Regions from separate parts of the Peribacillus sp. Aquil_B1 genome, predicted to be linked through region 2. Evidence: riboswitches for the same ligand, from Rfam matches in the RefSeq annotation. Region 2 holds a riboswitch; the other holds the start of a gene.
What was found. Region 2 has a riboswitch for thiamine pyrophosphate ahead of thiC (phosphomethylpyrimidine synthase ThiC). Riboswitches for the same ligand answer to the same signal wherever they lie in the genome.
Positions count from the first base shown of each region.

Region 1: linked by a shared signal. The riboswitch ahead of MPH60_RS02945 (ABC transporter substrate-binding protein) and the one ahead of thiC (phosphomethylpyrimidine synthase ThiC) in region 2 are both predicted to bind thiamine pyrophosphate.

Region 1 is NZ_JAKXEE010000001.1:588,346-593,673, reverse strand. Features, by position in the region: gene MPH60_RS02960 (ABC transporter ATP-binding protein) at 1-406, opposite strand, end outside; gene MPH60_RS02955 (ABC transporter permease) at 390-1,172, opposite strand; gene MPH60_RS02950 (thiamine-binding protein) at 1,169-1,453, opposite strand; gene MPH60_RS02945 (ABC transporter substrate-binding protein) at 1,465-2,469, opposite strand; TPP riboswitch at 2,604-2,713, opposite strand; gene MPH60_RS02940 (protein-glutamine gamma-glutamyltransferase) at 3,017-3,838, shown strand; gene rarD (EamA family transporter RarD) at 3,908-4,837, opposite strand; gene MPH60_RS02930 (amidohydrolase) at 4,918-5,328, opposite strand, start outside.
Region 2 is NZ_JAKXEE010000001.1:14,262-19,589, reverse strand. Features, by position in the region: gene thiC (phosphomethylpyrimidine synthase ThiC) at 1-1,308, opposite strand, end outside; TPP riboswitch at 1,444-1,558, opposite strand; gene MPH60_RS00175 (HAD family hydrolase) at 1,675-2,463, opposite strand; gene MPH60_RS00170 (histidine phosphatase family protein) at 2,599-3,132, opposite strand; gene MPH60_RS00165 (hypothetical protein) at 3,360-3,812, opposite strand; gene MPH60_RS00160 (zinc-dependent alcohol dehydrogenase) at 4,131-5,270, opposite strand.

The DNA.
Region 1 (5,328 bases), 570 kb from region 2:
TCCTTTGCTTCATGCCTCCTGATAATTCATGCGGATATGCTTTCCCGTACTCTTCTAATCCAGCTTTCGTCAAAAGGGCTTTTGCCTTTTCTTTATCTCTGATCCCAGCAAGTTCACTTCCAAGCAAAACATTTTCCAATACCGTTCTCCAAGGTAAAAGGGAAGGCTGCTGCGGCATATAGCTGATATGACCCTTTAAGCCATTTATCTTTTTACCATCCAGTGAAATGATGCCATGATCCGGCTTCAAAATGCCGCCGATCAAGTGGAACAATGTACTTTTACCGCTGCCCGATGGCCCAAGGATCGTGACAAATTCCCCATCATCCACATGGAAATTCATATTCTCCAATATATTCTGTTTACCATCAAAAGAATAGGAGACATCTTTAATTTCCAGCTTCATCCTTGCCACCCTCCTTTCTCTTCCAAGAAACTAAATATTTCTCCAGGAAGGTGATGATTCCAAAAAAGATCAGGCTCATTCCCATAATGATGAAAATGGCAACAAACACCCGGTCTGTCCTGAACGCAGAGGATGCGAGCGTCATATAAACACCAACCCCCGATTTTGCCCCGAGCCACTCTGAAATAACCGCACCCATTACACTATAGGTGGCCGAAATTTTCAGACCGGAGAAAATGAACGGGATTGAGTGAGGAAATTCCAGCTTCCAAAATAACTGGTTTTTTCCCGCTCCCATCATCTTGAAATAATGCTTAAGTTCGTATGGTGTCTGGCGAAAACCGTCCAATGATGCAACCGCAACCGGAAAAAAACATACAAGCGAAATCACTATTAACTTAGGCAGCATGCCAAAGCCAAACCAGATCACCAAAAGCGGGGCCAAAACTATGATAGGTATATTTTGTGATAGTATGAGCAGAGGATAAACCGCGTCCTTCACACCTGGAAATAGATGTAGGATTGCCGCGATCAATAAGCCGATGCAGCTTCCAATAAAAAAACCCGACAACGCAAGCTCGGTTGTGGATATAAGGTGTCCGTAAAGATTGTGCGACGACTCAATTCCTTCAATAAAAATGGCCGATGGAGCGGGAAGCAGCCATTCTTCAACCTTCAATAAGACTGTCACTGACTCCCAAACTATCAGCAACAATAATAAAAGAAAGAAGGGAGCCCCCTTCTTCCAAATTCCCCTTCCGATCATGCCCGATATTTCTCCGTCAACGTATCCATCGTAATCCCGCTCGGCTGATATAATATTTTCACTTGCGAAATGACATTCGGCGATCCTATTTCAATCATTCTTACATTCATTTTTTCTATCACGGCAAAAAGTTCGGAAAGCTCGCCCTCCATTGTCGTTTCAAGCGGGTGAACCTCATACTTGACACCTGATTCTTCAATGATCTTGATTGCTTCATCGACCATAGGGATGACATTTTCCCCTTTAGGAATAATTTGTATACTAATTAATGAATTGGCCATTGTATTTCCTCCTATTTTGGTAAAAATTCATTGGTAAATGCCTTTTCAGGATCGAAATCACCTTCAAGAAGCTTGTTTTCAGTCATCCAATCACTGTAATTCTTCCAGATTTCCAGTTTTTGTTCACCCCAACGCGGAGCATCATCCTGATACTTGTCTGCAAGCCACTCCTGGCTTTTCTTAACTAGTTTTGCATCAAGATCCGGCGCAGACTTAATTAACATGTCTGCTGCATCAGCAGGATTTTTAATCGCAAACTGGTACCCTTTCGATGCTGCATGAACGAATGCTTTAACAGTTTCCGGATCTTCTTTTATCATCTTTTCATTTGTCGTCAAAACAGGCGTATAGTAATCAAGCTTATCAGAGTATTCGGTTAAGTAAACCATATTAAGCTTTTCATTTCGCAGCTCAGCCTCAATGCCTGTCCATCCATAATAAATCCAGGCAAAATCTATATCCCTTTTAACCGAAGTGAAAAAATCCATGTCTCCTGTATTGACTATATCCACTTTATTTACATCCGCATTTTCTTTTTTCATGAGTGAATCAATGATGGCCTTTTCTACCGGAGACCCCCAGCCACCATACGTTTTCCCTTCAAAATCCTTGGGAGATGTAATGTCCTTTGCCTCAGGGGAAGCGAATCCCGAGGTATTATGCTGGATGACGGCAGCTACCGAAACAATCGGCACGCCCTGCACGCGGGCCTGCGTTATGCCCTCCTGGTAGCTCACGCCAAATTCAGATTTCCCTGAAGCGACAAGCTTATCCGCTCCGGCTTCACCTGGCATGATGATTTCCACATCAAGACCTTGCTCTTTAAAATAACCTTTTTCCTTGGCTACATACAATCCTGTATGGTTTGTATTCGGTGTCCAATCGAGCACGACAGATACTTTTTTTAATTTTTCATTTCCTTCATTTTTAGATGCTTCTTCTTTTTCATTAGTTCCGCCTGCACCGCATCCAGCCAATAGGAACAACGAAGTTAACAGTGGCAAGAATTTATTCAAGTCATTATCCTCCTACACATCATATAAGATCCATATGCCGAAACCATAATGGGGCTCCAGGGTTTATTCGAATATTGGATAAAATAGCAAAAAACGCCCGAAGATGAATTCGGACGTTAACATACAAAACAGAAAGTCAGTAATAATATGTTCCCTCCGCTGGCATCATCCAGATCAGGTTCAAAGAGTCAGCATCTAAAGGATGCAATCTCAGCCAGCAGTACTGGCCCCCCTACATTTCTCGCACATATGAACTTTTCTCTCTCATTATATCAATTCATGGGGAAAAGGGAATACTAATTTGCTTCTTCTAACTAATTGGAAAGGTATTCCTCGCTCTTAAAGATATCTAGCAAAACATCTTTTGGAATGAAAACAAAAAAATTCTGCCTCTATTCACTCCAATCACTCTCGGCAGCAAGGGTGGCTGACACGTTACAAATAGTCAATTCCTTGCCGGCATTCATATAATGAGCATTACATGTAGACATTTTTGTTTACCGGTTTTATAAACCGTTAATTTCATAAGCAAAAGGTGGATATGATCATGATAAAGATTAATCACAAATGGTTAGATGTCAGTCAAATCCAACCAGGAATAGCATCTGCTAAATCGCTTGAAATTGTCCAATTGCTGGCGGAAGATTCTAACGTTTTTGAATACCGGAACTTTGGAGACTTTAATTTCGAGATACAGCTGAGGAACCGAGTCATTGCGGCAGCTATTGCGTTGGATAAAAGTAATGCAGAATTTTCCACACTCGAGGAATCGCAATCCAATGAACAATATTGGCGCCTTTCAAGGGATGGCACCTTTACCCTTCAGCCAGGGATTCTCCCCCATGCTGCACTTCTGGACATATTCATGAATGGAAGGCTTTATGCCTTCGAATGCGGGACAGCAATAGTCGTCACTTTTTTAAAGGCGATTTTGGATTTAATCGGCTCTAGGAATTTCGATTATCTTTTTTCAAACCTATTTTTATATGACTGGCGCCCTCCAGAGAATATGGCTCTTAATATTCATAAAGGGAGGGATTATACACCAGGCGATTGCGTTTACTTCATAAACCCTGATCATGACGAGTCAACTCCTGAATGGCAAGGTGAAAATGCCATACTATTAGGGAATAACCTCTTTTATGGACACGGGATCGGGATTACCACTTCACAGGGAATCATCAATGAATTAAATAGCAATAGAAGGCCGTTCGCAACCAGATCAGCATTCCTGACAACGCATATCATTTTCCTGGATAGTTCCTTCTATAGGCAATTCCAACTAAATAGAGCAAAGCCCGATCACTTTCCTGTCAGCCTTTCCAATTGTATTGTTTCTGAAATAGGTTCGAAGATTTACCTTTCATGACCTTTCTGTTTTATATACCGGCATAAAAAAAATGCTTGGGGAGAGATCTCCCAAGCATTTTTTTATTATTCATGCACCTATATTCCCTTTGCCTTTGAACCTGCGGACACTTGCCTGACCCCATTTCGTTATGGATAGTGTATAAACAGCCAAGGCTGACCATATGAACAAAAAGGCTAAAAGATGTGCTTTGGTGAAACTTTCATGATAGACGAATACCCCGATCAATAAGGATAAGGTCGGAGCGATATACTGAAAAATGCCAAGCATCGATAACGGGATCTTCTCCGCCCCTTTTGCAAAATATAAAAGAGGCAAGGCCGTGGCAATCCCGCCGCCCACCAACAGCAAGCTTGTGCTTCCATCCGTAAAGAACTGCATTTCTGACCGGTTCATCAAGTAGATCAGGTAACCCAGGGCCAGAGGCGTTACCATCATCGTTTCGAGCGTCAGCCCGATCGCCGATTCGGCCTTGATCATTTTTTTTGCCAGACCGTATAATCCAAAGGTCATGGCCAAAACCAGAGAGATCCACGGGATCGTGCCGAAATGAATGCCAAGGATCAAGACTCCGATTCCTGCAAGCAGGAATGAAATGATTTGGGCCCCGCTCAATTTTTCTTTTAAGACTATCACTCCCAATAGTACACTGACTAGCGGATTGATATAATATCCAAGGCTCGTGTCGAGGATCCGTCCTGAGTTAACGGCCCAGATGAACACTCCCCAATTAGCTGTAACAAGCAGTGAGGCCGTTAGTAATGCCGTAAAGAGTTTCGGATTTCCCATTATTTTTTTGACATAATCAAGAAACGCTTGCCACTTTTTCATGAACATCAATAAAACCAGCATGAACACGAAAGACCATAATACCCTCTGAGCTAAAATTTCCATTGCACCGACTCCCTGAAGGAACTTCCAGTAAACCGGCACAACTCCCCACATCATGTAAGATAGGGCTGCATAAATCGCCCCTTCTTTTTGTTCATCCACTTTCATAACAAGCCTTCTTTCCATTTACATTCCTTTATCTAATTCCATCTAACAATTTTGTATTTCCATTTCTTTTTTTGCAACTGTTAATTTTTATCATGCATGATTTTGTCATCGATGACCGTCATGACCGCCTCAGCTTTCAGGAGATCATCCGGCGCTACAGCAAAGACATCCAGATTAAACACGGTAAAATCGGCATCGTACCCTTTAATGATCATACCGCGGCGTTTTTCCTGCCCGATTGCCGCAGCACTCCCTTTGGTATACAGTGCGAAAGCCTCGTAAACGGAAAGCCTTTCACCCAAGCCATATACGGTACGGTCCTCATTATTGATTTTCATCCTTGTGACAGCTGCATGAATGCCCAAAATTGGATTTAATGGTTCAATGGGTGCATCCGACCCACCCGCACAAATGATGCCCAAATTCAAATAGGTTTTCCAGGCATAGGAGGATTCCAATAGATCGGCTGGAACCTTTTCTTCCACCCACGG
Region 2 (5,328 bases):
GATATGATCGTATCCAGGAGCTATATCCGTCGTCAATGGTCCCAGGGTATAGAATGGTGCTTCTTGACAGACTTCCAGCTGCTTATCCATATTTTCTTTAATCAAATGCATCGGTACGTGACCAGGTCCCTCCACCATGACTTGAACATCGTGCTTCCAAGCAATCTTCGTCAGTTCCCCCAATGTTTCCAATTCAGCAAATTGAGCCTCATCGTTTGCATCTGCAATGGAGCCCGGACGGAGGCCGTCACCTAAAGAGAAAGAAACATCATACGCCTTCATGATTTCACAAATCTCTTCAAAGTGAGTATAGAGAAAACTTTCTTGGTGGTGGGCCAAGCACCATTGTGCCATGATGGAGCCCCCTCGGGAAACGATTCCCGTAACACGCTTTGCTGTCATGGGAATGTATCGTAAAAGCACACCAGCGTGTATGGTGAAGTAATCGACACCTTGCTCAGCCTGCTCGATTAATGTATCCCGGAAAACTTCCCAATTTAAATCTTCCGCGACTCCATTCACTTTTTCCAATGCTTGATATATCGGAACCGTCCCAACTGGCACAGGTGAATTTCTGATAATCCATTCCCGGGTCGTGTGAATATTTTTACCGGTGGAAAGATCCATTATGTTGTCTGCACCCCAACGTGTAGCCCAAGTCATTTTCTCCACTTCGGCTTCAATCGATGAACTAACAGCGGAATTTCCAATATTCGCATTTATTTTCACATGAAAATTACGTCCGATGATCATGGGCTCACTTTCAGGGTGATTAATATTTGCCGGTATGATCGCCCTCCCGCTAGCTACCTCTTCTCTAACAAACTCAGGGGCTACATTTTCCCTGATCGAGATGAACTCCATTTCCGGAGTTATGATACCTTTTCGGGCATAATGGAGCTGGGTTACGTTTTGCCCTTTCGCAGCACGCAATGGTTTTCTTTTCAATCCCGGAAAAACTTCGGCGTTGGATTGTGACTCTTTTTTATAGCCGTTATCTTCGGGCTTTATTTCACGCCCTTCATACTCTTCAACATCTTCCCTTTCCAGAACCCAGCTGCGTCTAATCGGGGCAAGACCTTTATGAATATCAATGGGATATTCTGAATCCGTATAAAAACCGCTTGTGTCATATACTCGTAAAGGCGGATTCTCCTCTTCGCCGAATGACCCTGTAGTCGGACTTAGCTTAATTTCACGCATAGGTACTTTAATATCAGGTCTAGATCCCTCAACATACACTTTTTTACTCCCGGCAAAACTGGACATAATTGAAACATTCATGTCATCTACAGAATTACTCATCATGATTTCATTTCTCCTTTTTAAGTTCATTTAAAAAGGACAAAATCCAATCCATTTCGCACGAAAAAGCCAGATCTCATATTTAAGACCTGGCTAACGTTAGTATGACTACAGAAATGACCAATTGAAAAGTCATTGTTTAGTAGATTCTAACTTCCCCACGCTGGTATGAACCAGATCAGGTCCTGAGGGTTAAGAAGCTTAAGCGCTTCTCTCTCAGCCCAACTTTTATTGGACACCCCTAGTCTGAATAATTTAATTGATTACAGGGTAACTATATCTCACCCTTTTCATTCTGTAAATAATTTGAAAGACCTAATATTTTCATTACAACTCTCCAAAATTGGTTTTTTGAAGGAGAGCCGTTAATTAATTCCCCAGGCTCTCAAGGATTGGGTAAAGCTCCTCTAAATGCTTGATTTCATAGGTTGGAATCACTTCATTCCGTTCCTTATCATGGCGATTTATCCAAACAGACTTTATGCCTACTCGTGATGCCCCGAGGATATCCGTCATTAAATTATCGCCGACCATCAATACTTCATCCTTATCAAGCTCCATGATTTCCAAAGCATGCTCAAAAATGGAGGCATCCGGTTTACCTCTTCCAAATGCGCCTGATATCACGATTTGGTCGAAATAAGGAACCAGTTCAGGAGTAATTTCAAGTTTAGTATTTTGCAGCTCAGGAGATCCGTTCGTAAGCAATAGCAACTTATACTTCCCTTTTAATTCATCCAGAACACGGAATGTTTCTTCATAGATAAATGGCTTTTTGCGTCTCTCCGCAGGGAAACGTTCTGCCAGTTCAAGCCCAAATTCAGGGTCATCGATCCCTAATGCCAATAACCCTCTCGTCCACGCTTCTTTCCGATAAGCCGGTGCAATCCCCGCCATCTTCCTGAATTCATCATGATCATCCTGGAAATTTCCCCATAGCCCCTCAAATGGGTTGATTCCGATCATTTGTGTGAATGCATATGTATCGTAAGAAGAATAAAGCTCACGCGCTTCCTTTCGCACAGCTTCTTCAAACTCGTCGACATTTAGATCATATTTCTCCTTGGCCACTTCACATGTGGCCACAAAAGCTTCTTTTACACTTTTCTGATCCCATAGTAATGTATCATCTAAATCAAAAAAAACTGCCTTCAGCAAAATGTCCACCCCTCTTTCCCTATTATTGAATTCGTAAAAATTACACTATTACAATAATAAACCACAACCAATAAAAAAAGAATAACTATTCGGAAAATGACTTACCTTTTCTAGCGGGAAACCCATACTCACTTATCATCTTTCAAATACATACAGCTTACCATTACTGGCGATATTGAATTTTGGACCGGTGAATCCCCGTCGGATCAGCTCTTTCCTCATATATACCATGAGGGCGGCATGACTCACGATCAGCACATCCCGTTCCCCCTTTGCAAAGACTTCATCCAATACTTTATTGATCCTTCGCTCTGCGATCTTAATTTCCGCCCTTGTCTGCTTGTTGAACACCGAGCAGCAGCGAATCCAGATGGCCCAAAGGATGAATGGCAGCTTTACCCTTCCTTTAAGAGGCGGGGAAGGTATTTCCCGCAGCTCCTCCATCCGGTGAACCGTACCTGGATAGATATGTTCCGCTGTCTTGACAGCTCTAGACATATCACTGCAATAACATTCCTGCCATTCCTCCACGCCAAATAAAGTCGTCCCATAAATAATATCGGCTGCATCATAATCCTCAAACCATTGCTTCATTTCATCCGCCGTTACCGATCTCCCAGTAGGAAATTCATGTGCCACCTTAAAATGCCGTACCAAACCAATTTTCATATCTTCTCCTTTTTATCTTTTAAAATATACGTTTCTTTTTCTTGTAAAAAGCCCTTATCAATATATTACCCTATGTAAAACTTTTAAGAAAAAAGTATGTTGAAACCATTAAACCTTACTGAACTCTCCTTGGCACTGTGTATATGTTTAAAAATTATTAAAGTTCCATCGTTTAATTATGAGAGCATCGAAAAAAGAGAACGCGTTTCGCCTTCTCCATTTTTCGTTTAATCTATGAATTGTAGTTCTGTTATCGTACATCTTTTCCTGAATTTATATTTTCCGCTCAAATCACTGAATTGATAATCATTGAGAGATTTCCCCAGTTGTTCCTTCAGCTTATCCACAGTGATGGATTGCTCAACTGTCTCTTTCCAATTTTCATTTCCGATCAACTCATCGAACGGAATGGTAGTCAGGACTTCATCATATATCTGGATGCTTTGATCGATGCCGAAGCTGCCATAGATACTGCCATTTTCATCAGCAAAGATATGATCCGATTCCAATTCCTCCACCAATACTTCCAGATATTCCTTTGACTTAACAGGCTTGATAGCAATCTCTGCTTCCGCCTTTACAGGTCCCAATCTCTTATCGACGATGTCTATCGTCAATTTGACGTGAACGGGCTGATACTCAAACCCTTCACAAAGTTCTGTTGCCGAATTATATACCATCTGTACATCCTCCTTTTGACATTATCATTATATAATATAAATAGTACATTTCATTACCAAAAACCCTTATTCAAGTTCACTTGCATCTTATATTCATAGCGACTCTTTTTTCAATTCATACTCTCCTTCAACACTGAAGGGTCAATTGTCATATTTCGGGATTCGCTGATATGAAAGCCACAAATCCTGATAATTATCATTCATATTTCATTCCTCATTTATACGTTTATCGATAATAACCGTTAACTTTGTTCTATTTATGAACCCAACTAAATAGTCCAATGCCGCTCAAGGCATTGGACTTTTATAAGCTTCACATTATGGCTTTAGCACCACTTTAATACATTCATCTTCGTGATCGTTAAAAATTTGATAAGCCTCACTCGCTTTTTCTAGAGGGACTTTATGGGAGATGATTTCCGTGGGGTCGAACTCTCCAGCCGTGATTTTATCAAAAATCTTGGGCATGTAATGAATGACCGGCGCTTGTCCCATTTTCAGATTAATGTTCCGCTCAAATAAATTGCCTAATGGGAACATATTATATTTGGATCCGTATACGCCAGTCAATTGGATCGTGCCGAATTTACGTACGGCATTAAGTGCAATCTCGATCGCACTTAATGTTCCACCCTGAAGTTTCAGCTTTTGCTCAATCGCCTCTATCGTTGATTTCTTGCCATCCATTCCCACACAATCTATGACCACATCTGCCCCGCCTGAAGTGATTTCCTTAATGTAGCTGCCCATATCGTTATATTCATCGAAGTTATACGCCTCAACCTTATTCATCTGTTTAGCCTTATTGAGTCTATAAGGAAGATTGTCGATGGCAATGACCCTTTTTGCTCCTTTCATCCAAGCGAACTTCTGAGCCATCAAACCAATCGGCCCACAGCCCAATACCGCTACCGTATCACCTTTCTTGACGCCAGCGTTCTCTACACTCCAATATGCGGTTGGCAGCACATCGGACATGAACAAAAGCGCTTCATCTTCAAGTTCACATGACTCTGGGATGACAAACGGCATGAAGTTTCCATATGGTACCCTTAAATATTCTGCCTGCCCGCCAGGATAATTCCCATATCGTTCCGTAAAACCAAAGTATCCGCCTGTATCCACCGCTTCATTGGGGTTGGAATTATCACATTGACTCTCCATATCATGTTCACAATAATAACAGTGCCCACAAGAAATGTTGAAAGGCAGGACAACCCGGTCCCCTTTTCTCACCTTCGTTACTTCCGGACCCACTTCTTCGACGATGCCCATCGGTTCATGGCCAATGACATAATCTTTATGCGTCGGCAAAGCACCCTGATATATATGGAGGTCAGACCCGCAAATAGCCGTTGAAGTCACTCGGACGATGATATCATCCTTTTGCTGAAGTTTTGGATCTTCAACTTGTTTTACCTGTATATCTTTTGCTCCTTGAAAAGTTACAGCCTTCATATTCAACCTCCTAAAATATTCTTAATACATTTGATATACCCGTCAAAAAAGGCTACTA